3 regions of the Sporofaciens sp. SGI.106 genome follow, and region 3 is predicted to be linked to each of the others. Evidence: a T-box and tRNA genes for the amino acid it is inferred to sense, from the RefSeq annotation. Region 3 holds a T-box; the other regions hold tRNA genes.
What was found. A T-box is a leader RNA that pairs with one kind of tRNA and senses whether it is charged. The one in region 3 lies ahead of leuS (leucine--tRNA ligase), so its partner is inferred to be a tRNA-Leu.
Positions count from the first base shown of each region.

Region 1 (10,902 bases), on a different contig from region 3:
TGCTTCCCGGTATGACCGGGACTCCGGCATTTACCATGGTGTTGCGTGCTTCCTGTTTGTTACCCAGTCTTGCGATCACCTCAGAACCCGGGCCAATGAAGGTAATGTGGCACTGCTCGCACAGCTCCGCAAATTTGCTGTTTTCTGAAAGGAATCCAAAACCCGGATGAATGGCATCTGCACCGGAAACGATGGTAGCGCTGATAATACGCTCCATGCTCAGGTAGCTTTCTGCCGAAGGTGCGGGACCAATGCAGACCGCTTCATCTGCCAGCTGCGTGTGGAGCGCCTCCTTATCAGCCTCCGAATAGACAGCAACAGTCTCAATGCCCATTTCCCGACACGCACGGATAATCCGCACCGCAATCTCACCGCGGTTTGCAATCAATACTTTTTTAATCATCCTCTTCCACCTATCCAATCATAAAGGTCAGTTCTGCACTTACAACGACCTTGCCGTCTACACTTGCAATTGCTTCCCCAATTCCCATGGGGCCTTTACTTTTGATAATCCGGGTCTCCAGCTTCACCTTATCTCCCGGAACGATTTTCCCTTTGAATTTACACTTATTAATGGCACCAAAATATGCCACTTTCCCTTTATTTTCCTCTTTGCTCAAAATAGCGACTGCACCAACCTGAGCCAGTGCCTCCACCGTCAGAACTCCCGGCATTACCGGCTCCTGCGGAAAATGCCCCTTAAAAAAATCCTCACGATAGGTGACACATTTATATCCAACCGCAAACTGCCCCGGCTCATAGTCTTCAATATAATCGACTAAAAGAAATGGGTGGCGGTGCGGTATAATTTCCTTGATTTGATTAATATCTAAATGATTCATCTCTATCTCCTTTTGTTGGGGACGTAGCAAAATGCATTTTGCTACGTCCCCAATAAACATTTGTGGTGTACCCATTTGACTTTTGTGGTGTACCCACCTACACAATTCGAAACAACGGCTGGCCATATTCCACTGCCTGACCGTTCTCGACCAGCACTTCCTCAACGATTCCATCGTACTCGCTTTCGATTTCGTTCATGAGTTTCATTGCTTCCACGATTGCAAGTGTCTGGCCCTTCTTTACAACATCCCCGACGGACACGAATGGTGCGGCGTCTTCTGCCGGTGCCACGTAGAATGTGCCCACCAGCGGTGATTTTACGTAATTTCCTTCTTTTACCGCAGCCGGTTTTTCCATCTTGTTTTCAAAAACCTCTGCCACTGTCGCTTCTGCCGCAGGTATTCCGGCCAGGACAGACGTCTTTTTCTTTTCTTTGCTAAGTCTGATTCGGACTCCGTTTTCTTCATATCGAAATCCGGTCAGTTCTGAGTCTGACACTGTTTTGATTAATGTGATGAGCTGTTCAAATTCCATTTTCTAGTCCTCCACATATTTGCGAATCAGTATTGTCGCATTATGACCGCCAAAGCCCAGGGAGTTGCTCATGGCATAATGGATCGGTTTTTCGATTGGTGCACCGATTGCATAGTTCAGGTCACATTCCGGATCCGCTTCTGTTGTTCCTACTGTCTGATGAATGAATCCCTCTTCTACTGATTTTACGCAGGTGACGAATTCTACACCGCCTGCCGCGCCCAGAAGATGACCGATCATGGATTTGGTTGAATTGACGATTACGTTGTCAGCCGCCTCGCCGAATGCTTTTCTTATAGCGCGTGTCTCAAATAAGTCATTGTGATGGGTACTGGTTCCGTGAGCATTGATGTATTCCACCTCTTCCGGCTTCACCCCTGCCTCTTCCACGGCAAGCTCCATGGCACGGGCAGCGCCGCTTCCATCCTCGATTGGGGAAGTGATATGATATGCGTCTGCTGTTGCACCGTATCCCGCAACTTCAGCATAAATTTTTGCTCCACGTGCTTTTGCATGCTCCAGTTCTTCCAGAATGACTACGCCTGCGCCCTCGCCCAGAACAAATCCGTCTCTGTCCTTGTCAAATGGAATAGACGCCCGCATTGGATCTGTACTCTGTGACAATGCAGTCAGAGCGGTAAATCCGGCAACTCCTGATGGACAGATACAACTTTCGGTACCGCCTGCTATCATAATATCTGCATCACCATACTGAATGGCACGGAATGCATCTCCGATACAATGTGTTCCCGATGCACATGCTGTTACTACATTCGTGCATTTTCCGCGGAACCCGAGCTGAATGGAAATATTTCCGGCTGCCATATTGGAAATCATCAGCGGCACCATCAGCGGGTTTACTTTATTCGGCCCTTTTTCCACAATCTTTGTGTAATTGCTTTCTACCTGCTGCAGGCTTCCGATACCGGATCCAACGATGACTCCCGCACGGAAAGGATCTTCTTTCTCTATGTCAATTCCCGCGTCTGCATAAGCTTCTTTTGCTGCTGCCACAGCATACTGTGAAAATGGTTCCATTCTCTTTGCTGCTTTGAAATCCATATGTTCTTTCGCCACAAAGTCTTTCACCTCTGCCGCAATCTTTACTTTATAGTCAGAAGTGTCAAATTTGGTAATCTCACTGATTCCCACTTTTCCTTCCCGGATGCCGGCCCAGAAGTCTGCTACATTATTTCCAATTGGTGTCACGGCTCCAAGTCCGGTGACCACTACTCTTCGCTTCATCATATTGCCATTCCTCCATCTACCTGAATTACCTGTCCTGTAATATATCCGGCATCCTCTGATGCAAGAAATGCCGCTGTCTTTGCGATATCCTCCGGTTTTCCAAAAATTCCGAGGGGAATCTGCGCCTTTGTAGATTCTTTCACCTTATCTGACAATACCTCTGTCATTTCCGTCTCAATAAATCCCGGTGCGATTGCATTTACCGTGATTCCACGGGAAGCAAGTTCCCTTGCCGCGGCCTTGGTAAGTCCAATCACACCTGCCTTGGAGGCTGCATAATTTGCCTGTCCCGCATTTCCCATAATCCCTACTACGGAAGACAGGTTGATAATGCGTCCACTTCTCTGCTTCAGCATCTGCCGGGATACAAACCGGATAGTGTTAAACGCACCTTTCAGGTTCACATTTATCACCCGGTCAAAATCTTCCTCCGACATTTTCATAAGAAGACCATCCCTTGTAATCCCCGCATTATTTACTAAAATGTCAATGCGTCCGTATTTTTGAATCACATCCTGGATGAATGCCTCGCATTTAGCGTAATCTGACACATCACACTGGAAAAGCTCTGCCTGCCCTCCACAGGATTCAATCTCCTGCTTTACTTCCATTGCCCGGTCTGATGAACCGTTATAATTAATTACCGTCACAGCACCGAGTCCGGCAAGCTCCTTTGCGATTGCCCTTCCAATCCCCCGGGATGCTCCGGTTACAACTGCTATCTTTCCATCCAACATACTGACTCCTCCTACTTTAACGCATTTACTACTACTTCCACATCTTCCCACACACCTATATGGTACATGTTTACATCCCGGTTAATCTTACGCATAAATCCGCTTAATGTCTTACCCGGTCCGATTTCCACGAAGGTATCTACTCCCTCTTCGATCATCCGCTCCATGCTCTGTTCCCAGCGAACGGAAGAGCTGACCTGTTCCATCAAAAGTTCTTTTGTTTCGGAAATATCGTCCACCGGCTCTGCCGTCACATTGGTCACATAAGGCATCTGAAGAGATGTAAATCCCACCGTCTCCAGCACTTTTCCCAGCTTTTCTCCTGCCGGCTTCAGCATTGGAGAATGAAATGGTCCGCTGACATTCAGCATTACGGTACGCTTTGCACCGGCCTCTTTTAACTTTTCTGCTGCTTCTTCCACAGCAGAAGTCTCTCCGGTGATGACAATCTGTCCCGGACAGTTATAATTGGCTACGGACACCTGTTCCATATCACCAATCACATTCTCAATGGCTTCCCCTGACATACCAAGAATCGCCGCCATGGCTCCCTCACCTGCCGGAACCGTATTCTGCATCAGAATTCCTCTGGCACGCACCGTCCGGATAGCATCTGTATTGCTCATGCCGCCCGCAGCTGCAATGGCACAGTATTCTCCAAGACTTAATCCTGCCGTCATGTCCGGCGTAAGCCCTGCTGCCTTCACCACTTCTGTCATAGCCAGACAGGTGGTAACCATAGCTGCCTGCGTGTATTCTGTAATATCAAGTCTGTCATTTTTCTCAAAGCACAGTGCTTTCATATCCAGATCCAGAATCTCCTCCGCCTCATCAAACACTGCCTTTGCCAGGGGGCTCTTCTCATAAAAATCGGCTCCCATGCCTGCCTTCTGGGCACCCTGACCCGGATAGATAAAAGCTATCTTACTCATAAAAACCTGCTCCTTTGATTAACCCGTCTGTCTCATTTACCAGTTTCGTAATCAATGCCTTACAGGACATTTTCTCCTTTACCATGCCTGCAATCTGACCTGCCATCACACTTCCGTTCTTCACATCGCCCTCGACAACAGCCTTGCGAAGACCTCCCAGTGTCAAAAGTTCCAGTTCTTCAAAGCTTGCACCTTTATTTTCCAGCTCCAGATATTTTTTCGTCATATCATTGCGAAGTGCACGTACCGGATGTCCTGTGGTACGTCCTGTAACCCGGGAATCAATATCCTTTGCCTTGATGATGCGGTCTTTATAATTTTCATGTACGATGGATTCCTCGGTTACTACAAAATGAGTTCCCATCTGCACCCCTCTTGCACCCAGCATAAATGCTGCCGCAATACCACGTCCGTCTGCAATTCCTCCGGCTGCGATTACCGGGACATTAACTGCATCTACAACCTGTGGTACCAGTACCATAGTCGTATTTTCTCCGATATGGCCTCCGGCCTCTGTTCCTTCAGCTACCAGTGCATCTGCACCGCAGCGCTCCATACGCTTTGCCAGCGCAACGGAAGCTACTACCGGAATGACTTTAACACCGGCTTCCTTCCACATTTTCATATACTTTTCCGGACTTCCGGCTCCGGTAGTCACTACCTTTACGCCTTCTTCCACGATAACCCTGGCGACCTCATCCGCATACGGACTCATCAGCATAATATTTACACCAAATGGCTTATCGGTTAACTTTCGTGCCTCCCGGATCTGATCCCGTACCCAGTCCGCCGGTGCACTTGCGGCACCAATCAGTCCAAGCCCTCCGGCTTCCGATACAGCTGCAGCCAGATGATACTCTGCCACCCATGCCATGCCGCCCTGGATAATCGGATATTCAATTCCAAGCAGTTCCGTTATTTCTGTCTTCATACCTGTCCTCCGCTTATTTATGCTCTTCCAGATACTTCACTACATCACCAATTGTTGCAATCTGCTCCAGATCTTCTGTCGGAATCTCTACTCCATACTCTTCTTCCAAAGCCATGACAAGCTCAAATAAATCCAGAGAATCTGCTCCAAGGTCTTCCTTAAATGAAGAAGTTTCTGTAATATTGCTTTCCTCTACTCCAAGTGCCTCTGCTGTCATTTCAATAATCTTTTCTACCATTGTTATAATCTCCTTTACATTCTATCTTTTTACTCTTATGTTTCTATGACATCACAGCTGAATAAAGCCATGTTGTTCGCTAAATCTTCCAGTCAATAATATCTGCTCCCCAGGAAAGCCCCGCACCGAATCCTGCCAGCACAATTCTGTGTCCCGGTTGTAAAACCCGGCTTCTTCGCAGCTCGTCCAGAAGAATCGGAATGCTTGCGGAAGAGGTATTGCCGTATTCCTGCAGATTCATGGGAAATTTTTCTATTTCCACGCCCAGCCTTTTTGCCACAGCCTCTACAATCCTGCGATTTGCCTGATGCAAAATGAAATAATCAATATCTGCAATTTTCAGCCGGTTTATCTCCAACACCTCGCGTATTGCTTCCGGCACCCGTTTTACTGCAAATTGAAATACGCCCCGGCCATCCATTTTCATGTACCGATCTTCCTCCGGCATTTGCTGCCATCCCTTTACGTGCCCTCCCGGACAGGTCAGAGCCTCACCTTTCGCCCCATCGGAATGGGCTGCAATCTGATAATTCTTTCCTTCACATGCCTTCACAACGGCCGCTCCCGCCCCGTCACCGAAGAGAATACAGGTTCCGCGGTCTTTCCAGTTAATCAGATTCGATAAGCTTTCGCTGCCGATGACCAGTATGGTCCGGCACATACCGCTTGCCAGATAGGCAAGAGCTGTATTATATGCGAAAATAAATCCGCTGCAGGCTGCATTCAGATCAAAGCACACTGCCCGCTCTGCTCCCAGAATCTTCTGCACCTTGCAGGCTGCGCAGGGAAGTATCACATCTGAGGAAATGGTCGATACCAGGATCATATCCACATCCTTCGCATCTACCTTCGCGTCTTCAAGCGCCCGCTTTCCCGCCTCGGCTGCCATGGATACCGTCGTCTCATTTCCTATGATATGGCGTTTCACCACACCTGTGCGTTCCCGTATCCATTCATCACTGGTCTCCACCAGCTTTGCAATATCATGATTGTCCAAAATATTATCCGGTACATAAGAACCTGTTCCACAAATCATTCCTGTCATGGTGTTGTCCTCATTTCTTCTCTCTTCTACATGGTCTTAATTGACTCTTGAAAATGTTTTGACTTTCAAAGTATATACAACCTTGTTTTGAATGTCAAGTAGTTTGATTATCAAATTATTTGCTTTTTTCATTCTTTTCTTTATGCATAAATACCCATAACCGAAAAAATGGTGCCGGGCGAAATCCCGGCACCAAAATCTTTTCCTTATATTTATTACATCTTTTCCATAACTTCTATACCGCGCGGACTTCCTGCCACACCACCGATACCCGTCTCCCGGAGGCTGACATCCATCTTCTCGCCCACATCACGCATGGCATCAATAACCTGATCCACAGGAATCTGACTGATAATTCCTGCCAGCGCCATATCAGCTGCCGCAAGCGCATTCACTGCACCGCCTACATTTCTCTTTACACACGGAACCTCAACAAGTCCTGCAACCGGATCGCATACAAGTCCCATCAGATTTTTAAGCGCCATTGCTGCCGCATGTCCCATCTGATACACATCTCCACCCCGGAGATAAGTGATTGCAGCTGCCGCCATGGCAGAACCGGATCCTATCTCTGCCTGACATCCGCCTGCTGCTCCCGCAAGAAATGCACGGTTTGCAATGACCTGTCCCACTCCTGCTGCTACATACATGGCTTCGATCATCTTATCCTCCGGCACCTCTTTTTCCCGATAGTAAGCTACCAGTACTGCCGGCATCACACCACAGGCTCCTGCCGTCGGAGCTGCTACAATCCTCTTCATACAGGCATTATTACATCCCATCTTAAGTGCAATGGTCATAACCTTTGCCACAAAATCACCGCACAATGTATCTCCATTCTGCTGATAAGCCTCCATCAGACCGCCTTCACGTCCCACGAGACCGCTTCTTGAAATCAGATCCGGCTCATAAGCATCCACACTGTCTCTCATGGCGTGCCACATTCCGCGCATCTGCTCCCAGGACTCCTCTTCCCCGGCTCCGCGCTCATCGCAATCCTCCAGCTGGATTGCCTTCCAGAATTCAATATTCTCGTTCTTACATTTACTCTGTATTTCTTCTATCGCTCGAAATGACATACGTTCTTCTTATCCTCCTGACTTTTTCTTCTTATCCCCGAAAATGAACTAAACCATACCGGACACATTTAAGAATGTTACTTTTAAGATTCCCTCCATCTCGCGCAGCCACTCCAGCGCATGCTGAGAGATTACCTGATCCGTCTCTACAACCATTACTGCAAAACCGCCTCTCTTATCACGGAAAAGCTGCATCGTTGCAATATTAATTTTCTTACGGCTCAATACATTTGCCACATCAGACACGCAGCCCGGCTGATCAATATTGTGTACAATCAGCGTGTTATGTTCCGCACTAAAATTCACATCCATGTCATCAAGCTTGCTTACCCGGATTCTTCCTCCGCCTATCGAATATGCCTGAATCTTAAGCGGCGCCACTCCTTCTGCTTCCAGGACCAGATAGGCTGTATTCGGATGTGCTCCCCGGATTTCCTTTTTCTTAATGACAAAGTCCATACCCTCTTCCTTTGCCACCTCATAGCTTCCCGGAATTCGCATATCGTCAGGCTTCATTCCCAAAAGCCCTGCAACAAGTGCCTTATCTGTTCCATGTCCTTCTCCTGTCGCTGCAAAGGAACCGGACAGATAGATTTCCGCCTTCTCCGGCTGAGTTCCCAAAAGCTGTCTTGCAACCAGACCGATTTTCACAGCGCCTGCCGTGTGGGAACTGGAAGGTCCTACCATAACAGGACCCAAAATGTCGAAAATACTTGCCATAATGACTATACCTCTCACCTTTCTCTTTCGTCAGCATCATCTGCTGCGGTATTATTCTCCTGCTTTCCCCTTTTTTGCGGGAGAATTTCTACCTTCATTATACTGTTCTTTTGGGTGTATTACAAATATTTTTTATTTTTTTGCAAAAAGTATTTGCATTATTTTGAAATGTATGCTATTATACTTTTTGTCGAGCGGAGATGGCGGAATGGCAGACGCGCTAGATTCAGGTTCTAGTGGTAGCAATACTGTGAGGGTTCAAGTCCCTTTCTCCGCATAAGAAAAGTCCTTGAAAATCAAGGACTTTTTTTTATTAATCTCTTATCTCTTCGCTTTTCTATATCCTGCTTTTTGTGCCTCCTCTTCCGATGAGAATATCACCAGGTATTTTGAATCTGCCATATCTTCATATGCTGTCTGTCCCGGGCAGTGATATATTTTTGAATTTGAATTCCCCCGGATTTCACCAACTGATCTTTCCGTACTTTCCGCGCTGTCCGCCAGGCTGCTTTCACCTGTCGTATAATCGATATCGATTCCGGGCTGTACATTATAAATATAGACATTAAAAGAAATTCCTTCTCCGCCGTCTTCTACCGACAAAGCCTCCATCTGCACACCGGACGCCAGAAGATTGTCTCCTTCAAAAACCGGTGTTACTCTGTACAGCACATGGTTATCGGTTTCTTTGATGTAATCGGCCACCATATTTTCAAAAGGGAGCATTCCCTCTACATTCATATATCTGGTTCCGGTGATCAGATTCTCCTCGTTTGCGTTTTCCGCAGTGAGCTGGTATCCGATCAGATGGCAACGATTATAAAGATACTTTCCATCTACATTATCATATTTTACCGTATGCCATCCCGTAGGCTTTACCTGACCGATAGAGCCTCTCTTTTCTGTCGGCATCAGATCCTGACCAATGTTCGCAACAGCCGTACCGCATCGGCCAAGGTCATCTAACTCACTGTATTCTTCAAATGATTCCTCTGTTATGTCCTCTTTTGAAAAATCCGGTAGGTTATCCTGAATTACAACATAAGGCTCTCCTCTGTATTCCGGTATTTCTTCCACAGAAATGGCCTCACTTCTGCTGAAACTGCTAATCTTGCTGTTATTCTGCAGGCTTGATACGGAACAGCCCGTAACCGTCAGAATCATTGCTGTAATACAGCTCAATATACACAGGTAACGTTTCATATTCTTCATCACTATTTCCTCACGTAAATTTCTTTCGTTATTTTTTCATGTGAATTTCCCGAAAACTCATCTTTCTCAGATAATTTCCATCCGGTTAAGTCTATCGGAAAGAATTGATCTGCCGGGTATTTTCGGTTCCAACGGTAAAGAATTATTTTTTCCAGCATCTCTTCTTTCACACTTTCCGGATTTTCTATAAAAACATACTGCCCTCTCAGATCAGAAGAGAAAAAATCTTTCATGATTTTGATATTGTCCGGATCATGATCCTTAAATAAAACAGAAGAATATTCCTGTATATATATTTTTTGCTTCTCACACATGTCTATGATATTTTTACAAACTGCTTTATCCTGACTTACCCGGCGATGATTAAACAACATTCCCATTCTGTCTTCAACGCATGCAATCAAATACATTTTATCCACTTCCTTTTTCCGTCAACTCATCCCAACCTGATTATAACATTTTCTCATCATCCTTGCACTTCCTTTCTCGCCGCGTTACAATAACATCAAAAGTACCTAATAGAGAAAAATAATTCCAGGGCTCTCGGTATCGCCTGGAATCGAAAGGAGTAATATGCAGCTTTATCTGGAAAACGAAAATTTAAAAGTCACTATAAATTATTTCGGTGCAGAACTTTCCAGCATTCAGAAGAAATCCACCGGAACAGAATATCTCTGGAATGCTGACCCCGCTTACTGGAATCGCACATCACCGGTATTATTCCCGATCGTGGGAAGTCTGAAGGGAAAGGAGTTCCAATATGGAGGAAGCACATATCCCATGGGGCAGCACGGTTTTGCCCGTGATATGGAGTTTTCTCTTCTAAGTGCAACGGAAACAGAATGCTGGCTCGAGCTGTCTTCTAATGAAGAAACGCTTGCGAAATATCCATTTGCTTTTCGTCTGGAAATCGGCTACCGGCTGGAAGATCAGAAACTGACTGTAATTTGGCGGGTAATTAACGAAGATGAGAAGACCATACATTTTTCTATTGGCGGACATCCTGCATTTATGTGTCCGTTAGATCAGCAGGGGCAGCAGACCGATTATTTCATCTCTTTTGACACGAAAGAACCAATTACATACGGATTGCTAAATACAGATGGATTACTGGCTACAGAAGAAACACTGACAACCGAGGATGGCTTCCTCACTATTACCGCTGATCTTTTCGACCGGGATGCGCTGATTATTGAGCATGATCAGGCAAAACGTGTAAGTCTCTGTACACCGGACAAAGTTCCTTATCTGACCGTCACTTTTGACTCTCCTCTATTCGGAGTCTGGTCACCGGCAGGCAAACATGCTCCTTTTATCTGCATCGAGCCCTGGTACGGACGCTGTGACCGTTTTGACTTTAATGGAACTCTTGCAGAACGGGAA
Region 1 is NZ_JBNPMZ010000019.1:12,800-23,701, forward strand. Features, by position in the region: gene ACQRCC_RS12310 (acetyl-CoA carboxylase biotin carboxylase subunit) at 1-403, opposite strand, end outside; gene fabZ (3-hydroxyacyl-ACP dehydratase FabZ) at 414-842, opposite strand; gene accB (acetyl-CoA carboxylase biotin carboxyl carrier protein) at 940-1,377, opposite strand; gene fabF (beta-ketoacyl-ACP synthase II) at 1,381-2,622, opposite strand; gene fabG (3-oxoacyl-[acyl-carrier-protein] reductase) at 2,622-3,362, opposite strand; gene fabD (ACP S-malonyltransferase) at 3,374-4,294, opposite strand; gene fabK (enoyl-[acyl-carrier-protein] reductase FabK) at 4,287-5,225, opposite strand; gene acpP (acyl carrier protein) at 5,239-5,463, opposite strand; gene ACQRCC_RS12350 (beta-ketoacyl-ACP synthase III) at 5,543-6,508, opposite strand; gene sdaAA (L-serine ammonia-lyase, iron-sulfur-dependent, subunit alpha) at 6,724-7,587, opposite strand; gene sdaAB (L-serine ammonia-lyase, iron-sulfur-dependent subunit beta) at 7,636-8,307, opposite strand; tRNA gene ACQRCC_RS12365 (tRNA-Leu) at 8,502-8,584, shown strand; gene ACQRCC_RS12370 (DNA/RNA non-specific endonuclease) at 8,629-9,519, opposite strand; gene ACQRCC_RS12375 (ribonuclease Z) at 9,522-9,929, opposite strand; gene ACQRCC_RS12380 (aldose 1-epimerase family protein) at 10,093-10,902, shown strand, end outside.
Region 1: it encodes a tRNA-Leu, which carries the amino acid that the T-box ahead of leuS (leucine--tRNA ligase) is inferred to sense. The anticodon was not compared.

Region 2 (10,902 bases), on a different contig from region 3:
GGAGGCTCTGCAGATGATGGTTCATATTGTGGAGAGTACGGAAGAACATCTGGATTATGAAGTGATTCTGGAAAAGGCAGGAGAGAACAGACGGAAAGGTATTTCCAGTGCGATTGGCTATGCGTCCGTATCTGCTGCAGTGAACTTAAATGCAAAATGTATTGTGACACCGTCTATGTCCGGTGCAACAGCAAGGGTGGTATCCAAGTTCAAGCCCAAGGCTGATATTATTGGTGTGACGCCAAACGAAGCAACCTTAAGACGTATGCAGATTTACTGGGGTGTACGTCCGTATAAATCTATTGAGTTCAGTAATACAGAGGATATTTTAAGTGGTGCGATTGATCTGATCTCTGCGAAGCAGGTAGTAGAAACAGGAGATATTATTGTGCTGACAGCAGGAATTCCATCTCCGAATGCATCGAAGACAAAAGCAGGAGTCAGCAATATGATGCGGATTGCCGTGATTGACTAATTATTAAGACTGGAGGGCGAAAGTACTTATGAAAAAAGAACCATTTGTAACAAAAGAACAGCTGGAAGAAATCATTAAAACCTATCCTACACCTTTTCATCTCTATGATGAGAAGGGAATCCGGAAAAATGTAGAAGCGCTGAAGGAAGCATTTTCATGGAATAAAGGATATAAAGAATATTTTGCTGTAAAAGCAACACCGAATCCGTTCCTGATTGATATTCTCCGTGAATACGGATGCGGTTATGACTGTTCATCATTGACAGAGCTCATGCTCTCTGACGCAATCGGAGCAGAGCCTGGTGATATTATGTTCTCATCCAATGATACTCCGGCGGAGGAATTTGCTCTTGCTGATAAGCTTGGTGCCATTATCAACCTGGACGATATCACACATATTGATTTCCTTGAGGAGACGATCGGACATATTCCTGAGACTATCAGCTGTCGTTATAACCCTGGCGGACTTTTTAAAATCAGCAATGATATTATGGATAATCCGGGAGATGCCAAATACGGAATGACAACGGAGCAGATTTTCGAGGCATTTAAGATCCTGAAATCAAAGGGAGCAAAAGAATTCGGTATTCATGCCTTCCTTGCCAGCAATACAGTGACGAATGAGTATTATCCGATGCTTGCAAAGGTTCTTTTTGAGGTGGCTGTAAAGCTTCAGAAGGAGACTGGGGCACATATTAAATTTATTAACCTGTCCGGAGGAATCGGTATTCCGTATAAGCCGGATCAGGAGCCAAATGACATCAAAGTAATCGGTGAGGGCGTTAGAAAAGTATATGAAGAAGTTCTTGTGCCGGCCGGAATGGGCGATGTGGCAATTTATACGGAGCTTGGTCGTTTTATGCTGGGACCATACGGGTGCCTGGTGACTACCGCTATTCATGAGAAACATACTCACAAGGAATATATCGGTGTAGATGCGTGTGCAGCAAACCTGATGCGTCCGGCAATGTATGGAGCATATCACCATATTACAGTTATGGGTAAGGAAAATGAAGTGTGTGACCATATGTACGATGTGACTGGTTCCCTTTGTGAGAATAATGATAAATTTGCAATCGACAGAATGCTGCCGAAGGTAGATATGGGAGATATTCTGGTCATTCATGATACCGGTGCCCACGGATTTTCCATGGGATATAATTATAACGGACGTCTTCGCTCGGCAGAAGTTCTGCTTCAGTCAGACGGAAGTGCCAAACTGATCCGCCGTGCAGAGACACCGGCAGATTATTTCGCGACATTTGACTGTTTCGAAATTGGAAAGAAACTTTGTCAAAAGTAGTAGAAAAAATAAAAAAAGTATTGTATTTTCAGATATAATATGTTAAACTTAATCTCGGCTTTAAGAAAAGTCGAGATAAGCGGATGTGGCGGAATGGCAGACGCACAAGACTCAAAATCTTGCGAGGGTGACTTCGTGTGGGTTCAAGTCCCACCATCCGCATTTAAACAGATTCAAAGAGATAGTCTTCCATTGTTTGGAAGACTTTTTTTGTAAATCTGCATTTTTGACAATACGAGGGAGGTGAAATGATGGAATTTTGTGTTCGTGATATGATGAAACTGGATATTTTAAAAGATGCTGATCTGTTGGGGGGAGAAAATGGACTGGAACGGACGGTCAGCGGAGTGACGATTATCGAATCACCGGATATTGTGAAGTTTATCAGTGGTGGGGAAGTGCTGTTAAGCGGACTTTATGCATTCCATACTTATTCGCTGGAGGAATTCAGACAGTATGTAAGAGTTCTGTCTAAAAAAGAGATCAGCGCGTTAATCATTAAGCGTGGGCGTGAGATGGAAAACCTGGATGAGAAAATCGGAATTCTTGTGAATTTTGCGGATGAGAATCGGATTCCGCTTCTGGAGATTCCGTTTGAAACGTCATTTCGGGAAATTATGACGGAGATTATGGAGCATATCTTTAATCAGGAGGTCATCCGTCTGAAGTATTTTAAGACAACACATGAGAACTTTGCGGCACTTTCTCTTTCGATGAACTCGAACGAAGATGGCGTGGAGAGGATTCTGGATGTACTCAGTAAGCTGATCGATAATCCTGTATCATTATTCGGGCAGAATATGGAATGTCTGGCATCTACCAGTCCGGAGATCCATGAGCTGTCAATTTCGGAACGGGCAAAAAAGTATGAACCGGATTTTTACTCGAATTACACGTATTTAAAGCAAAACGTTCTTTTAAGTGAAGAGAATGAGAAACCGTGTAATCAGTATATTGTCCGTCTGAATCTGATGTATAATGTGAAATTATACCTGGTTGTTACAGAGTGCAACAGTCCGATTGACAGTATGGCCCATATTGCTATTGAAAATGGTGTCACAGCTTTAAAGCATGAGCTGTTCAGACAGTATTCTATTGCGGAGCTTGAGAAAAAATTCCAGAGTGATATCTGGAACAATATTCTGAATGGTAAAGTGAATACTCTTCAGGAATTGAGAAGAAGTACCAAGATACTGGGAATTAATATCGAGGCCGATTACCGGGTTCTGGTGTTCTGTCTAAATGGGAATGATGACAGGAAAGCCGAAGACATGAATGAGCGCATGAAGTATTTTAAAGTACTGAATGATGCCATTATGGCGAATGTCCCAAATGTAAAGATACAGAATGATCTGGATAAGGTGATTGTAATTCAGGAAGCAAACAGTAATCAGAAGCAGGAGGCTTACAGGCGGGAACTTAAAGAAACGATTGCTTCGATTCAGAAGAAGGTATCTTCTAAATATAAGCATTTGAAAGTATGGACGGGAGTCGGCAAGGTGGTGCATGGACTGCTGCATGTGCAGGAGAGCTTTAAGGAGGCGAATGATTCTCTGCTCTTTATTGACATTCTGGGAGAGAATGTGGGGGAAGATAATGCAAGACTTATGATCTTTTCGGATATGGGGATTTTTAAGCTTCTCTGCCATCTGAAAACAAAGGAACAGCTTCTTGAGTATGTGCCGGAATCCCTGCAGAAGCTTTATAATTATAAAAAGCCGCAGCGGGAAGATCTTCTCACCACACTGAAGACTTATCTGGACAGGAATCAGAATCTGGCCAAGACTGCTCAGGATCTGTTTATCCATTATAAAACGGCGGCATATCGTATTGAGAGAATCTCGGATATTACCGGAATTGACTTTGACAATTCCAATGAGATGCTTGCAATTCGGATTGGACTGGTTGTCTACAAAATGATAGAAAATATCGATAAGTAAAAAACTTGAAGGATGCAAATTGTCTGAAAAGGATAATTTGCATTCTCTTTTTTTATCCTTTTATGCCGATGCATATTGTTAAAAAAATATCTATAATGTGAAACATAAACAAAACACACAAAACTTAATGGTTCTAATTGTGCATGATGTACAATATTATTGACTATTTTTTGACGAATCCATGCATAGAAGAATCCAATAAGTAAATTCAGAAAGTTGACAGTGTCGACGGAAGGGAGGATGTAGAGAGAAAATGAAGGCAGATATCAGTAAGATAGTTTCCCGATTGGAAGAGATCTATCAATGTGGTGCAAAAGAAGATGGTACACATACCAGAATGGCATTTTCCAAAGAGGATGTGAAAGCAAGAGAACTTTTTACAGGCTGGGCAGAACAATTGGGAATGTCTCACCGGATGGATGCGGCGGGTAATCTGATTGTCCGGATGGAAGGAAAGAACCCCGGACTACCGGCCATTCTGATGGGTTCTCATATGGATACTGTCCCGGATGGAGGACGGTATGATGGAGTAGTAGGCTGTGTCGGGGCATTAAGCGTCTGTGAGGCGATGGCTGAAGAAGGATATGTACCGAATCATCCCATAGAAGTGATTGTATTTACGGATGAAGAAGGTTTTCGATTCGGAAAGGGGCTGCTTGGAAGTTCGGCAATCTGCGGACAGGATCCGGATATCAGTGATGACGAGCCGGATATTTACGGTGAAGCGAGAGGCAGAGTCATGGAAACCTATGGAATCAGAAGTGAGAATGTCCTGGAGGCAAAGCGCGATAAAGATTCTGTACACTGTTTCATTGAACTTCATGTGGAACAGGGAGCTACCCTCGATAAGTCCGGCACTTCAATAGGAATTGTATCATCCATTGCGGGTGTGAACCGTTATGAGGTGACAGTTACCGGAGAAGCAAATCATGCCGGAAGTACCACAATGGAAGACCGCAGAGATGCACTTGTAGCTGCGGCAGGATTTATTAATAAAGTACCGGAGGTTACAACAGAATACGGGAATCATTTTACCGTGGCGACGGTAGGTACCATAAAAGTCACCCCGCATTCTGTTAATGTAATTCCAGGCACCTGCACATTCAGCCTGGAAATCAGGGATCAGAGCAATGAAGTGATGAAGCTGATTGAACAAAAACTGCAGGAATCCCTTGGGGACATCTGTAAAAAATACGATGTGTCTTATACATTTGTCCCCACATCCTTCCATGAGCCGGCACCGATGTGTGACTGGGTGAAGGCTAAGATTGAGGAAGCGGTAAAGGAGCTTGGTTATGATTATAAAGTGATTCCAAGCGGAGCCTTCCATGATTCTCTGATTATGACCGGCGTATTTCCAACGGCAATGATATTTGTGCCGAGTGTGAACGGAATCAGTCATAACAGAAATGAATTTACACGGGAAGAAGACATTGAGAAGGGATGCAATGTATTACTTGAAACCGTATTAAAAGTAGATGAGATGATATAAGTCATCTAAAAATAAAAAGAAAAAAGAAAGGCAGGGTAACATTATGACAAAGAAAAGAATTGGTATTATCGGTGGAGGAATTTCCGGAACAGCTCTTGGATATCACTTAAGTCTGTATGATAATGCAGAGATCGTGATTTTCGAGAAAGACACCATTGGAGGAGCATCTACAGCAAAATCAGCTGGAACCGTGTGTCTGTTTGACGATTCTCTGAAGAACAGATACTGGGATGTAAGACTTTATGGATTTGAATCCTACCTGAAGATGGAAGCAGAGGAGAAGGGTTCCGCAGGATTTGATAAGACAGGAACACTCGTAGTTGCTACAAATGAGAAAGTGGAAGAGACAATCAAGACAGGTATCGCTCTTGCAAAAGCGGCAGGATATACCGGAGAATATATTACAGATAAGGATCGCATTAAGGAAATCCTTCCGGATATTTCTACAGAGAACATCCTGGGTGCCGGATATACAGCAGATGACGGATATTTTGATGGAACTATGATTTCCAATACATACGCTAAGAAGCTTCAGAAAAATGGCGGCGTGATCAAAACAGGCGTTAAGGTTACAGAAATTCACAAAGAAGGAAACAAGGTAACAGGTCTTACTACATCTGAAGGTGAAAAATATGATTTTGATGTAATCGTAGACTGTACAGGACCATGGAGCAAATTCACAGGTGAAATGGTAGGAATGGATGTACCGATCTGGCATACAAAAGCAGAAGCATTCTTCTTATGTCCTCCGGGAAAGAAACTGGATTATACATTCCCGGTATTAAAGTATCCTGAATTCTATGCACTGAGAGCAGGAGATAATATCTTTATCTGCAAATCTCACCTTTCCATGGATCTGAGCAACCCGATGCATGCAGGACAGTGGGATCCGGATAAATTGCCGGCAACAGGCGGAACCGATGATTACTTCATTGATTTCCTTCTTGATCAGCTGGAAGCAAAAGTTCCGGGAATCGTAGACAGCGGACTGGTATCCTCCTGGTTATCTTACCGTGCAGAGCCAAAGGATTTCTGGCCAATCCTTGGTGAGACACCGGTTGAGGGATATATGCTGGCTACAGGATACGGCGGAAACGGAGTTATCGAGGCTCCTGCAGCAAGCCGTGACCTTGCAAAACTGATTATGATTGGAGAGTCAACTCCACTGTTAGAGAACTGGTCATTCAAACGTCTGCTTGAAAAATAATCTGACAGAATTAAAATGATAAAATTGTTTCATACAAATTAGGAGGAAATAATGAATATAGCAGTTCTTATTAAGCAGGTTCCCGTTTCAAATGATGTTTCTGTTGATCCGGAGACACACGCACTGGTTCGTGCGAGTTCAGAGGGAATGATTAATCCGGCAGATTTAAATGCCATTGAGGAAGCAATGCTTCTGAAAGAACAGACAGAGGGAAAAGTTGTTGTATTTACCATGGGACCTCCGGATGCAGAGAAGGCATTAAGGGATGCAATGGCTCTCGGATGCGACGAAAGCTGTCTGATCACAGACCGCGCTGTTGCAGGAGGAGATACGGTTGCAACAGCTAAGGTTCTGGCAAAAGCAATAGAACTCTATGGATCCTTCGACCTGATTTTATGCGGTGCACTGTCAGCAGACGGTGCAACCGGACAGGTTGGTGCAATGGTTGCAGAAGCTTTACAGATTCCGCATGTTGCAGAGATTCAGGGGATGAAATATGATGAAGCTGAGAGTGGAAAGATCGAGGCAGTGAAAAAGGTTTATGATGAAAAGGTCAGAGTACGGTGTGCTCTACCGGCAGTTTTGTCTGTAAACTTTGGAAGTAATGAGCCGCGTCTTGCAACCCTCAGAACCAAACGCGCAGCGAAGAGTAAACCACTTGTGACTTACACAAATGCAGATCTTGGATTTGCGGCTGAGGAAGTGGGTATCGCCGGTTCACCGACAGCCGTTATCGATTCCTTCCAGCCGGAAAGCGCAAGGAAGGCAAAGATGCTGACCGGTACAGGTGCTGAACTTGCTGCGAAGCTGAAAGAATTACTCGAAGAGGAGAAAGGAAAATAATAATGGCTAGTGGAATTTGTGTATTTGCAGAGAATTATAAGGGTAAATTAGAGCCGGTAGCTGCAGAGCTGATAACAGCCGCACATCTCATTCAGGAAACAACAGGTGAGAAAATCAGTGCCATTGTTGTTGCCAGAGAGTGTGATGGTATTGCGGAGGAGTTAAATCAGCTTGGCGTAGATGAAATCTATGCAGTTAAGACTGCAGAAGACTGTCTTCTGCAGGATGATGCGGTAAGTGAAGTCGTTGCGGAAATGCTTCGTCGGATTGCTCCGTCAAGCGTACTGGTTCCGGCTACACCGACCGGACGTTCTATCTTCTCAAGAGTTGGAATGAAGCTTGGATGTGGTATGACTGCAGACTGCACAGAGCTTCTTGTAGGAACAAGAGAAGATGGTTCTTACTTTATTAAACAGAATAAACCATCTTATGGAGAGAATGTTTTCGTTACAATTATTACCAGAGAAGGATTTGCCCCGCAGATGATGACGGTGAGACCTGGTGTGTATGGTGCACAGGAACCAGTTGCTGACGCACATGCAACATTGACATATATGGAAGATATCCAGATGCCGGAATCTAAGGTTGAAGTATTGGAAGTACTTCCGGCTGAGAATGAGACAGACAGCATCCTTGGTGCAGAGGTTGTAGTTGTAGGCGGACGTGGAGCTCTGGAGGAAGGAAACTTTGAGCTGCTTCAGAAGTTTGCACAGAAGGTCGGAGCAGCAATCGGAGGAACCAGACCAATGGTTGATTCTGAGATGATTCCGTTCAATCATCAGATTGGACAGACAGGACTTACCATTCGCCCGAAGGTATGTATTTCTTTTGGTGTATCCGGAGCAATTCAGCATACCGAGGGTATCAAGGATACGAAATTGTATATTGCTGTAAACACAGATGAGAATGCGGCAATCTTTAATACTACCGATTATGGTATGGTGGCAGATATGAAGGATATTCTGGAGAATTTCCTGGCAGAATAGAATGAAAACATACATGAAAAAGCTGATCGAAAAAAACGGTCAGCTTTTTTTCTTTCAAAAATAGATACTTTGGTGTATAGTAATAAAGTGGAATTTTGTATGAACAGTTAAATTCCTATAGCAGAGAAAGAACGGAGAGTTATATATGGCTGAGAAGATTGTTCTGATAGACGGACACAGTATTCTGAACCGTGCATTTTACGGAGTGCCGGATCTTACGAATGCAGAAGGACTTCATACGAATGCAGTGTATGGATTCCTGAATATTATGTTTAAGATACTGGATGAGGAAAAGCCGGAGTATTTGACGGTGGCATTTGATGTACATGCGCCTACCTTCCGGCATGAGATGTTCGAAGACTATAAGGGTACCAGAAAACCTATGGCAGATGAACTGCGTCAGCAGGTTCCGGTAATTAAGGATGTTCTGAGGGCAATGGGAGTAAAGATCATTGAGCAGGCAGGCCTTGAGGCGGATGACCTTTTGGGAACCCTGTCCAGACGCTGTGAGGAAATCGGGATGGAAGTATCCGTTATCAGCGGAGACAGAGATCTTCTCCAGCTTGCAACGGAGCATGTTAAGATCCGGATACCGAAGACGAAACAGGGCAGAACAGAGGTGGAGGATTATTATGCGGCAGATGTTCTGGAGCGGTATCAGGTGACACCTCAGGAATTCATTGATCTGAAAGCTCTGATGGGCGATGCTTCTGATAATATACCGGGTGTTCCCAGTATCGGAGAGAAAACAGCTACGAAGATTATTACAGAATACCACTCTATTGAAGAAGCCTATGCCCATTCGGATGAACTGAAACCGCCCCGGGCGTCTAAGGCGCTCCGGGAACACTGGGAGCTGGCAAAGCTTAGCAAGGTACTGGCAACGATAGAAGTGCATGCGGATTTTGAGTATTCCCTTGAGGAAGCAAAACTGGGCAATCTGTATACAGAAGAGGCTTACGGATGGTTTCAGAAGCTGCAGTTCAAGAATCTTCTTGGCAGATTTGAAATCAGTGCACCCTCTAATGCGGTGGAGGACGGATTCCGGGAAATTCATGCGAAAGCGGATGCGGAACGCATTTTTACAGAGGCCGGGAAGAGGGAAACGGTGGCAGTTACAGTATTCCGGAATACAAAGGACGTGCTGCCCCTGTTTGCCAATGAAGCCCAGGCAGGCGGAATTGGAATCTGCTATGGTGAGAAAGACATTTACTGCATTTATGCAGATACAGATATAACGATGGATTATCTGGCAGAACAGATAGATATTCTGACGGATAAGGTGAAGACTCTTGCGGCTTTCCGTGTAAAAGAGCTGCTTTCTTATCTTCAATCCGGTGAGAAGGCGTGCTGGTTTGACAATACGGTAGCTGCCTATCTTCTGAACCCGCTGAAAAATGACTATACTTATGAAGATGTGGCCAGGGAACAGATGGATCTGATATTGGAAGAGAAGAGCGAAGAATATGTGAAGGTATGCTATGAGGTCTATACGGCATATGCGTCTGTGAAACCTCTGACGGAGAAGCTTGTGGAAACACAGATGTGGAACCTTTTTGCAAATGTTGAGATGCCGCTGGTATTTACCCTGCATGATATGGAGCAGAACGGGGTAAGGGTTGAGGCGGAGGCTCTTCGCATTTACGGCGAACAGCTGGGAGTCCGCATCGAAACCCTGGAACAGGAAATCTACGAGGCGGCAGGAGAAAAGTTTAATATTAATTCTCCTAAGCAGCTGGGGGTCATTTTGTTTGAAAAAATGGGTCTGAAAGGCGGCAGGAAGACCAAGACCGGTTATTCTACAGCGGCTGATGTACTGGAGAAGCTGGCACCGGATTATCCGGTTATCGGACAGATATTGATGTATCGTCAGCTTACGAAGCTTAAGTCCACCTATGCAGACGGACTAGCGGGCTATATCCGTGAAGACGGGCGGATTCATGGTAAATTTAATCAGACCATAACGGCTACCGGCCGAATCAGCAGCACGGAACCGAATCTGCAGAATATTCCGGTGCGGATGGAGCTTGGACGGCTGATCCGCAAGGTATTTGTTCCGGAGGACGGATATGTATTTGTGGATGCGGACTATTCTCAGATTGAGCTTCGTGTGCTGGCACACTGCTCTGAAGATGAGAAATTGATACGGGCATATCGGGAGGCGCAGGATATTCATAGAATTACCGCGTCTCAGGTGTTCCACACTCCATTTGAGGAAGTGACGGATCTGCAGCGGCGCAATGCCAAGGCAGTCAATTTTGGAATCGTGTATGGAATCAGCTCCTTTGGACTGAGTGAGGATCTGAGTATTACCAAAAAAGAGGCTGCACAGTACATCGAACAGTACTTTAAAACTTATCCGGGAATCAAGATTTTTCTGGATGATACGGTCAAGCATGCAAAAGAGATGGGCTATGTGGTGACCCTGTTTGGACGAAGACGACCGGTTCCGGAGCTTTCATCCAGCAATTTCCAACAGCGTGCATTTGGAGAGCGTGTGGCTATGAATGCACCGATTCAGGGAACAGCGGCAGATATTATGAAGATTGCGATGGTAGGCGTGAACCGTCAGCTAAAGGAAAAGCATATGAAGTCCAGACTGGTTCTTCAGGTTCACGATGAGCTTCTTATTGAAGCACATCTGTCGGAGCTGGAA
Region 2 is NZ_JBNPMZ010000001.1:34,783-45,684, forward strand. Features, by position in the region: gene pyk (pyruvate kinase) at 1-475, shown strand, start outside; gene ACQRCC_RS00160 (diaminopimelate decarboxylase) at 504-1,778, shown strand; tRNA gene ACQRCC_RS00165 (tRNA-Leu) at 1,858-1,940, shown strand; gene ACQRCC_RS00170 (PucR family transcriptional regulator) at 2,027-3,718, shown strand; gene ACQRCC_RS00175 (M20 family metallo-hydrolase) at 3,972-5,210, shown strand; gene ACQRCC_RS00180 (NAD(P)/FAD-dependent oxidoreductase) at 5,254-6,417, shown strand; gene ACQRCC_RS00185 (electron transfer flavoprotein subunit beta/FixA family protein) at 6,469-7,260, shown strand; gene ACQRCC_RS00190 (electron transfer flavoprotein subunit alpha/FixB family protein) at 7,263-8,246, shown strand; gene polA (DNA polymerase I) at 8,392-10,902, shown strand, end outside.
Region 2: it encodes a tRNA-Leu, which carries the amino acid that the T-box ahead of leuS (leucine--tRNA ligase) is inferred to sense. The anticodon was not compared.

Region 3 (10,902 bases):
GGTATCATCGGTAGTGCTATCTTGGTGATTACCTGTAATATTGCTCAGATTTATGAATCACCACTTAAGGCGTTCCGTTATGCGGCATTTCAGGTGGGATCAATTATCACGACAACGGGATATGCGACGGCAGATTTTAATCTCTGGCCGGAGTTTTCCAAATGCATTCTTCTTTCTATCATGATCATTGGTGCCTGTGCTTCCTCCACGGGAGGTGGAATTAAGGTTTCCAGAATGCTGATCGTGCTTAAGAGTATCCGAAAGGAAGTAAAGAGGATGCTGCAGCCTAAATCCGTGAATGTAGTAAGAATAAACGGAAGAAAGCTTGGAGAGGAAACAGTCCACAATGTATATATCTATCTGATGGCATATGTGGTGCTGATGATATCCTCAGTTTTAATTGTATCCATTGATAATTTTGATTTTGCAACTACTTTCAGTTCTGTTATTGCGACTTTGAACAATATCGGACCCGGAGTGGGAGCAGTAGGGCCGACGGGAAGCTTCAGTGATTTTTCACCGCTTTCCAAGATTGTATTCTGTCTGGATATGCTGGCAGGCAGACTGGAAATATTCCCGTTCCTGATGCTGTTTTCCATTGCTGACAGAAGGAAGTTTTAATATGAAGGGAGGATGACATTGTGAAAACGTCAAAAAAGCTGCTGATTGCAGTGTTAGTAGTGATTATTGCAGGGATTTATTATTACATTTCTCTTCCGGCATTTAATTTACATTCGTCGGACACATGGTTTTTTATCATATTCTTGCTGATTATACTGCTGTTTATTATTATATTCCGTAAAAAGTTCAGAAAAGAAGAAATTAAGCAATCGAAAATAGTAAAGAGTCTGGGATTCGTAATCCTGGGACTCGGAGTCATCTATCTGGTTGGTTCACTACTTTCTTCTCCGATCATTAATGCCAGACAGTATCAGAAGCTGATGAAGGTGGAAGAGGGAGAATTTACAGAGGATGTACAGGAGATTTCTTTTGACCAGATACCGCTTCTGGATAAAGACTCTGCAGCGATTCTCGGAGACAGGAAGATGGGAAGCATGGTCGATATGGTTTCCCAGTTTGAAGCAGATGATATTTATACCCAGATTAATTATCAGGGAAGACCGGTGAGGGTATCTCCGCTTCGGTATGCAAGTACGATTAAATGGATTACGAATCAGGCCAACGGTATTCCAGCTTATATCCGAATCGATATGGCAAATCAGAATACGGAGCTTGTAAAGCTGGATCAGGGAATCCGTTATTCCACCAGTGAATATTTTAACCGTAACATATACCGTCATCTGCGGTTTGCGCATCCGACTTATATTTATGGTACGTTGAGCTTTGAGATTGATGAGGATGGTGTACCTTACTGGGTTGCACCGGTTAAGAAATTTAATATCGGTCTGTTCGGTGGTGAGACAGTTGGAAGAGTGGTGCTTTGCAATGCCATTACCGGAGAGATGGAGGATTATGCCATTAAAGATGTTCCTCAGTGGATTGACCGGGCTTATTCTGCAGATCTTCTGGTGCAGCTGTTCGACTACTACGGCACCTTAAAGCATGGTTTCCTGAACAGTGTTCTCGGACAGAAGGATTGTCTGGAGACGACGGACGGATATAATTATCTGGCTCTGGATGATGATGTATGGATGTACACCGGTGTTACTTCGGTAAATGGAGACCAGTCCAATGTAGGATTTGTTCTTTCCAATCAGCGAACCATGGAGACAAAGTATTATAAAGTGGAGGGCGCCACAGAGGCAGCAGCCATGGCATCTGCGGAGGGTCAGGTACAGAACCTGAAGTATCATGCAACCTTCCCGCTGCTTCTTAATATTTCCGATGAGCCGACCTATTTTATTGCTCTGAAGGATGATGCGGGTCTGGTAAAGAAATATGCGATGGTCAACGTCCAGAAATATCAGATTGTTGCAATCGGCGACAGTGTAAGTCAGTGTGAGGAGAATTATCTCTCTCTGCTTCTGAGCAATGGTTTGAAGGAAATAGCAGAGGATACCCGTGAAGTGCAGAAGATCACCGGAAAGATCACGAAGATTGCCCAGGGAGTCATTGACGGCAATTCCCACTATTATCTGATGGTAGAGGGATCCGATGATATATTTGATGTATCCGTGGTGGATTACATTGACGTAATCCGGTATGAGGTCGGAGATGAAGTGACGATAGAATATAAGGAAGATGAGAAGGCAAATACGGTGATGTCTCTGAAATAGCGAAAGATGGAATTAAGTATTTTACTGACAAAACAGATCATGGGTCTGTTCTTCATGGGAATGATAGGATTTATCATTGTAAAAACAGGAAAACTAAAAGAGGAAGACAGCAGGATTATTTCCTGGGTGGTTGCCTATATCTGTTCCCCCTGTGTGGTCATTGATGCATTTCAGATTGATTTTACACAGGAAAAGCTTGCAGGGCTTGCGTTAGCCGTGGCAGCGGCAGTATTTTCACATATTATATTGATCGGCGGTACGAAACTTCTGGTAAAGCCGCTGAATCTGAATGGAATAGAACACGCATCCATTGCATATCCCAACTGCGGTAATCTGATTGTGCCACTGGTGACGGCAGTCCTGGGACCGGAGTGGGTATTCTACACCGCAGCATATATGATGGTACAGACTGTTATGATCTGGACCCACGGACAAATAATCCTGAGCGGAGATGCGGAGATAGACTATAAGAAAATCTTCCTGAACCCGAATGTGATCGCCATCGGAGTGGGCCTGATATTGTTCGCAACAGGGATTCGACTTCCGGTACCGCTGGATGCCTGTATCAGTGGATTCGGCAGTACTATAGGCCCTTTAAGCATGCTGGTTGTCGGTATGCTGATTGGAAACCTGGACCTGAAATTGGTATTTGCCCGGAAACGTCCTTATCTTATCTGTGTTATGCGGCTGATCGTATTTCCGCTGATTACGACACTGGTATATGGATTATCCGGAATCGTAAAGGTTCACCCGGATGCGGAGTATATCCTTTTGGTGTCGCTGCTTGCATCCAGTGCGCCTGTGGCGGTGATGGTAACTCAGCTTTCCCAGATTCACGGCAAAGATTCCCGATATGCAAGCATTATCAATGTCATGTCGGTGTTGTTCTGCATCGTTACCATGCCTGTAATGGTGTATATATTTGAAAGTCTGATATAAAAAATAAAGAAAACATGGAACTATTATCAAATCATATCTTGAAAAAGTAAATATTACACGTAAAAAGGGATGGCCGCTATTTTGCCATCCCCATTTTATTTTTATATGTATTCGTCTTATTCAGTTTTTCATTCTCTATCTTAGTTCAGAACAGAGCAGTCTGTAAAGTCTACATCTTTCAGATCATCCTTGCTTGCGCTGATGCTTACGTAGAAGTTAATGCCGCACTGTGCAGAAATCTTTTTCAGTCTCTCTACGAATCTTGGCATGCTTTCAAGATCAACGTTAGCATGCTTTAAAATTCCGTCGATGAATACGCACTCTACGTCGTGGTTTGCACTGTACATACCATATAAAAATCCGATATACTCATCAATGTTTGTGATTGCCGGATAATCATCCATACAAACGACACGAATATCGAATGCTACGCTCCTTGTATCTCGATGGCTGTTTTTAATAAATACTACGTTTCCATTACAAGCTTTAGCCTGCTGATTGGCCAACTCAATCATCTGCTGTGTCTTGCCGCTGCCTTTAGGGCCTGTCAATAAATTTACCATGGGAAACACTCCTTTTTCTATGTATTTAACATACGTATTTTCTTATGTCCTAATTATACATGAATTCGGAATGAGAAACAACCGTAAAGTGGAAAATTATAGTTTTTTGAGTTGGTTGACAATAAATCATAAAATGCTTATTATAATGTAAGAGGTGCTAAATTTACAAAGTTACATGTAAATATTGTGATATATGAAGTAACCATTAATTCTGAGAACATAGAAAAGTGAGGAATCTATGGGGAAAAAAGATACAATAACCAAGAATTACATGTCAAATCGGGAACATTTTGCGGATGCATTCAATTTTTTTATATTTAACGGAAGGAGGGTAATACAAACAGAAAAGTTAAAGGCTTTAGATCCAACAGAAATTGGTCTTGTTTTTCAGGAGAAGGAGAATGATATTGTTCAAAAAGTAAGGGACGTACTGAAGCAGTGTGTAGTTATGCAAGATGATAAGGTGTATTATCTTATTCTTGGAATTGAGAATCAGACGAATATACATTATGCAATGCCTGTGAGAAACATGCTATATGATGCTTTGAATTATGGACAGCAGGTATCCGAACAAGCAAGACAGCATAAGAAAGATAAAGATGTGAGTGGAGATGAATATTTATCCGGATTTTCAAAGAAAGATAAATTAAAACCTGTTATTACATTAGTGATTTACTTTGGGACAGAGGAGTGGGATGCTCCCAGAAATCTGAAAGAAATGTTCGGTGATGTGGATGAACATATCCTCCGATATACAGCTGATTATAAAGTGAATCTGATTATTCCAAAAGAAATCCGGGAAGAAGATTTTTCCAGGTTTGCAACTGATTTTGGAAAGGTTATGAAATATATTTCAGTAGCAGACGATATGGAAAAATTCGCTGCAGCTACAAAAGAAGAGAAATTCAAAATTATCAGCTTGGAGACTGCCCATCTGTTGAATGAATGCCTGGGAACAGAAATTATGATACCTGAAGGAGGGGAGGCGGTAAATATGTGTGAAGCGTGGCGAGAGATTAAAGCCAAAAGTATAGCGGAAGGATTAGCAGAGGGAAGAGCGAAAGGAATAGCGGAAGGAATAGCGAAAGGAATAGCAGAAGGAAGAGCGGAAGGAATAGCAGAAGGAAGAGCGGAAGGAAAACTTGACACTTTATTCAGCCTTGTGAAAAAGGGAATTCTTACAGAGTCTCAGGGTGCCCGGGAAGCAGAATTATCTCTGGAGACTTTCCTTGAGAAGATGGAAAAATGGTCTGAAAAGGATTCTGCGGTTGAGTAAGACTCGATGATTTCGTAGCTTTCCCAAGATGGAAGAATGTTAAACTGGGACTTGACTTATTTTAACATTCTTCTTATAATAGTTGAAGATATGACAAAAACGAAGAAGAGGATTAGTAGGAGATGGAAGCCTGTCAGAGAACTGCCGGATGGTGCGAGGCAGGAGGCGGAAGCTTTGAACTCGCCTCGGAGTTCTTCTGTTGAAGGGTATGACGATGGTAGTCAGGCAGGATAGGCAGAAGCGGGAGTTCCCGTTACAGAATCAATGAGTGCGTTCGGTGCATGAGGATATGACCGGACGAAGAAGAGTGGTACCACGGAATTTAGCCTTTTCGTCTCTTGTGAGATTGAAAAGGCTTTTTTACTCTATAGGCAACTGCGTTTCCATAGAGTAAAAAACCTCCGGGGGATGCGCACTCCGGCGTGAGCTGAAGATGTCGCAGAGCGACCGCCGGAGGCGCGAGAGTTCCGCGAGCGGAACTCTTTGTTCTGCGCAGTATATCTTAGCGTACCAGGAAATCAGAAAGAGAGGATTAGTGAAATGGCACAGAAGATTGTCTATAATCACAAAGCTATTGAGAAAAAATGGCGTGAGAACTGGGAGAAGAACCCGGTAAACCCGAAAGTGGACAAAGATGGTAATAAGAAACAGAAGTATTACTGTCTGGATATGTTCCCGTATCCATCCGGAAACGGACTTCACGTAGGACATTGGAGAGGGTATGTAATCTCTGATGTGTGGAGCAGATATAAATTACTGCAGGGATATTATATTGTACATCCGATGGGATGGGATGCATTCGGCCTTCCGGCAGAAAACTATGCAATTAAGATGGGAGTTCATCCGGCAAAATCCACAGCAGAAAATGTGGCTAATATTAAGAGACAGATTAATGAGATCGCAGCACTGTATGACTGGGATATGGAAGTGAACACAACTGATCCGGAGTTCTATAAATGGACACAGTGGATTTTCGTAAAGATGTTCAAAGAAGGTCTTGCGTATGAGAAAGAGTTCCCGATCAACTGGTGCCCGTCCTGTAAGACAGGTCTTGCAAATGAAGAGGTTGTAAACGGCAAATGTGAGCGCTGTGGTACAGAGGTTACCAAGAAGAATCTGCGTCAGTGGATGTTAAAGATCACAGCATATGCAGAGCGTCTGCTGAATGACCTGGATAAGCTTGACTGGCCGGAGAAAGTTAAGAAGATGCAGGCTGACTGGATTGGAAAATCCTATGGTGCAGAGGTAGATTTCCCGGTAGAAGGAAGAGATGAGAAGATTACTGTCTATACTACAAGACCGGATACTCTGTACGGAGCAACCTTCATGGTACTGGCACCGGAACATGCACTGGCAGCAAGCCTTGCAACGGATGAGACAAGAGAAGCAGTGGAAAAATACATCTACGATGCATCCATGAAGTCTAATGTAGACCGTATGCAGGATAAGGAAAAGACCGGTGTATTTACAGGAAGCTATGCAATTAATCCGTTAAATGGAGAAAAGACACCGATCTGGCTCTCTGACTATGTACTGGCTGATTACGGTACCGGAGCAATCATGTGTGTGCCTGCTCATGATGACCGTGACTTTGAATTTGCTACTAAATTCGGCATTCCGATTATTCAGGTAATCGCAAAAGACGGAAAAGAAATCGAAAATATGACAGAAGCTTATACCGAAGCAAATGGAACTATGATCAATTCCGGTGAGTGGAATGGTATGGAGTCAGCGGTTCTCAAGAAAGAGGCACCGCATATTATCGAGGAAAGAGGAATCGGACGCGCAACCGTAAATTACAAGCTGCGTGACTGGGTATTCTCCCGTCAGCGTTACTGGGGAGAACCAATTCCGATCGTACATTGTCCGGATTGTGGCGCTGTACCGGTACCGGAAGAAGAATTGCCGCTTCGCCTGCCGGATGTAGAGTCCTATGAGCCAACCGGAACCGGAGAATCTCCGCTTGCCGGAATTGAGGAGTGGGTAAACTGCACATGCCCGGTATGTGGAAAGCCAGCCAAGAGAGAAACCAACACCATGCCGCAGTGGGCAGGTTCATCCTGGTATTTCCTGCGTTATGTGGATAATCACAATGATAAAGAACTGGTATCCAGAGAGAAAGCAGATGAGATGCTGCCGGTAGATATGTACATCGGTGGAGTAGAGCATGCGGTTCTGCATCTTTTGTACTCCCGTTTCTACACCAAATTCCTGTACGATATCGGTGTAGTAGACTTTGACGAGCCTTTCCAGAAACTGTTCAATCAGGGTATGATTACCGGAAAGAACGGAATTAAGATGAGCAAGTCTAAAGGAAATGTAGTATCTCCGGACGATCTGGTAAGAGATTACGGTTGCGATTCTCTGAGAATGTATGAGCTTTTTGTAGGACCACCGGAGTTAGATGCAGAGTGGGATGACCGCGGAATTGACGGTGTATCCAGATTCCTGAAAAAAGTATGGAATATGGTAATGGAAAGCAAAGACAAGAACATTGAAGCAACGAAGGAAATGGTAAAAGAGCGTCATAAACTGATTTATGACGTAACCACCCGTCTGGAAAGCTTCAGCCTGAATACGGTTGTTTCCGGATTCATGGAGCATACGAATAAATTGACAGAGATTGCCAAGAAGGCAGGCGGAATTGATGTAGAGACCTTATCTGTTATGGCAGTACTTCTGGCACCATTTGCTCCTCATATTGCAGAGGAAATCTGGGAGCAGCTGGGTCACACAGAGACTGTATTTGCTGCAGGATGGCCGACTTATGATGAGGAAGCAATGAAAGATGACGAAATCGAGATTGCGGTACAGATCAATGGTAAGACCAGAGCGGTTGTATCACTTCCGGCAGATGTATCCAAAGAGGATGCACTGGCAGCAGGTAAAGAGGCAGTAGCAGATAAACTGACCGGAACCATTGTAAAAGAAATCTACGTACCGGGAAGAATCATTAATATTGTACAGAAATAGTAGAGGCAAGATTTTGAAAATTAAGAATGAAAAGCTGGAATACATGCTGAATGATTCAGCTGTTGACAGTGTGGCAGAGAAAGTGCAGTCATTTCTGGCTGCACTGAATATGGAAAAGAAGAATATACTGCGCATCCGCCTTACGGTGGAAGAGATTCTTCTGAACTGGCAGGAACATTATGATGGCGAGGTACCATTTACTTTTTTGACAGGAAAAAGGCTGGGCGCTCCCTTTATCTCCATCGTACTGGCAGGAGAATCTGTAAATCCGCTGGAGCGGATGGAAGAGGAGTGTGGAGAGTGGAGCAGCCGTCTGTTGGTGAACATGGGTATTTCGCCGACCTATTCCTACAGTAAAGGCAAAAATATTATTACCTTTAAGCCGAAAAAAGAAAAAATGAATCCGATGGTTTCTCTGCTGGGAGCGGTTGCCCTGGCAGTTGTCCTTGGATTATTGGCACAGATGCTGCCGGCATCTGTTCATGAAATGCTCACAGAATATTTTGTAACACCGATTTATGATGCGTTTCTCGGGGTGCTGACGACGGTGGGTATTCCTGTCGTGTTTCTGGCCATTGTATCGGGAATATGCGGTGTCGGTGATGTAGCTTCCTTTGGAAAGATCGGAAAGCGAATGGTGGGAAAATTCCTGCAGCAGGAGTTTGTGTATGCGGCAATCGGAACGATTCTTGCCATACCATTTTTTAAACTGATTATTACAACAAAAGTAAATGTAGGAGCACAGCTCGCCAGCGTTGTGGGAATGGTGATGGATATGCTTCCGAAGAATATTATCAGTCCGTTTCTGGAAGGAAACTGCATGCAGCTGATCGTCATAGCGGTTGCACTGGGATTGACACTTCTGGTTATGGGCGAAAGAACAAAGTTGATTACCAAAGGTATCGAGCAACTGACAGATATAGGAATGTTCCTGTTGGACAGATTGAATGATGTTGTTCCTGTTTTTTGCTTTTTTGTAGTACTACAGCTTATCATGTCGGGAACAGCAATGGCGGTCGTATCTGCGTGGAAGGTACTGGTGGGGACTATCCTGCTGGCGCTTCTGGGCGTGATTTTCAACCTGATTTATGTGGGGCGGAAAAAGGAAATTTCACCGGTTGTCCTGGGGAAAAAATTGCTTCCGCCTGTTCTGATCGCGCTGGCAACAGCTTCTTCATCGGCTGCATTTGGTACAAATAGTGTTAATTGTACAAAGAAACTTGGAATTGATAATAAAATAGTTTCCTTTGGGCTTCCCATAGGAAATACGCTCTGTCATCCGGGACATGTATTTATTTTTCTGCTGTGTTCGCTGAATATGGCAGAGTATTATCAGGTAGAATGTTCTGTGGTATGGTTTGTAATAGCTGCAGGGATGTGCGCGATTATGCCAATGGTAATGGCACCGGTTGTCGGTGGAACGGCTGCGGCCTATACATTGCTGTTCAATCAGCTTGGAATCCCCATGACGGCATTGCCGGTTGCTTTGGCACTGAGTGTGGTATGTGATTTCTTTGCAACCGGACTGAATATGGCATATCTGCAGATTAATTTATTGCTGCGTGCAGATGAGCAGGACTTGCTGGACTATGGAGTACTCTCCAAAACAAATGGGTAGAAATGCTGAAAATTCAGCGATTTTTACAATTATAAAATTTTTGTAAAATTTCCTTTGACATTTATTTGTCAACGAGTATAATAAGGTACATCAAAACAAGGGTGTTTTCCAAAGCGGAAAGCACCTTTTTTTGTTACCGTGCATGCCGATGACGGGTTTTGCAGGGTGGATAAGAGAATAAGGAGGACTTGACTATGAAGAAATTGGAAATTATCATTCAGCCGGAAAAGCTGGAAGAACTGAAAGCAATTCTTGATGAGTGTTCAGCCAATGGACTTATGATTACAAATATTATGGGTTATGGTAATCAAAAAGGTCACAAAAAAATTTACAGGGGTGCAGAATACAATGTAAATCTTCTCCCGAAAGTAAAAGTTGAGACGATTGTAGAGCCGGATACGGCAGAGAAAATCATTGAAAAAGTCGTAGCGGAGATTCAGACCGGTACATACGGAGATGGTAAGATTTTCGTATATGAGGTGGAGGATGCAGTCAGAATCCGTACCGGTGAGCGTGGATCAGATGCATTATAGAAGTTATCGAAGGAGATAGCTGTAGAGAGCCGATTAGGGCACTACAGATATCTCCTTTTTAAGTATTCGAAACATAGAGAAAACAGGAGGAAAGAATTATGGGATTAGCGGATTTGATTTCAGGCGGAATGGATGCGGCAGAAGCAGCGGGTCTCTTAATGAATGTTATGTGGACGATGATAGGAGCAGTACTGGTATACTTCATGCAGGCAGGATTTGCCATGTGTGAGGCTGGATTTACCAGAGCGAAAAATACAGGAAATATTCTTATGAAGAATATGATGGATTTTGTACTTGGAAGCTTATTCTTCTTTATATTCGGATTTGCAATTATGCATGGAACGGACTGGAATGGAGTTCTTGGTGTTCAGGGCTTTTTTGATCCGACCAGTCTGGCGGATGAAGCGGGTATGATCAACGGTCTGCCGGCAGGTGTGTTCATCATTTTCCATACAGTGTTCTGTGCAACAGCAGCTACAATTGTATCAGGTTCCATGGCAGAGAGAACCAAATTTGCTGCTTATCTGGCGTACAGTGCAGCAATCAGTATTTTCATTTACCCGGTATCCGGACACTGGATCTGGGGTGGCGGCTGGCTCTCTGAGCTTGGTTTCCATGACTTTGCAGGTTCAACAGCAGTACATATGGTTGGTGGTGTCTGTGCATTAGTCGGTGCGAAGATCCTTGGAGCACGTATTGGAAAGTTTGGTAAAGATGGTAAAGTAAAAGCGATTCCGGGACATAACCTTCCGATCGCAGCTCT
Region 3 is NZ_JBNPMZ010000004.1:43,766-54,667, reverse strand. Features, by position in the region: gene ACQRCC_RS04495 (TrkH family potassium uptake protein) at 1-621, shown strand, start outside; gene ACQRCC_RS04490 (CvpA family protein) at 642-2,237, shown strand; gene ACQRCC_RS04485 (AEC family transporter) at 2,244-3,176, shown strand; gene ACQRCC_RS04480 (hypothetical protein) at 3,317-3,739, opposite strand; gene ACQRCC_RS04475 (Rpn family recombination-promoting nuclease/putative transposase) at 3,978-5,015, shown strand; T-box leader at 5,109-5,357, shown strand; gene leuS (leucine--tRNA ligase) at 5,556-7,988, shown strand; gene ACQRCC_RS04465 (dicarboxylate/amino acid:cation symporter) at 8,002-9,606, shown strand; gene ACQRCC_RS04460 (P-II family nitrogen regulator) at 9,801-10,139, shown strand; gene ACQRCC_RS04455 (ammonium transporter) at 10,238-10,902, shown strand, end outside.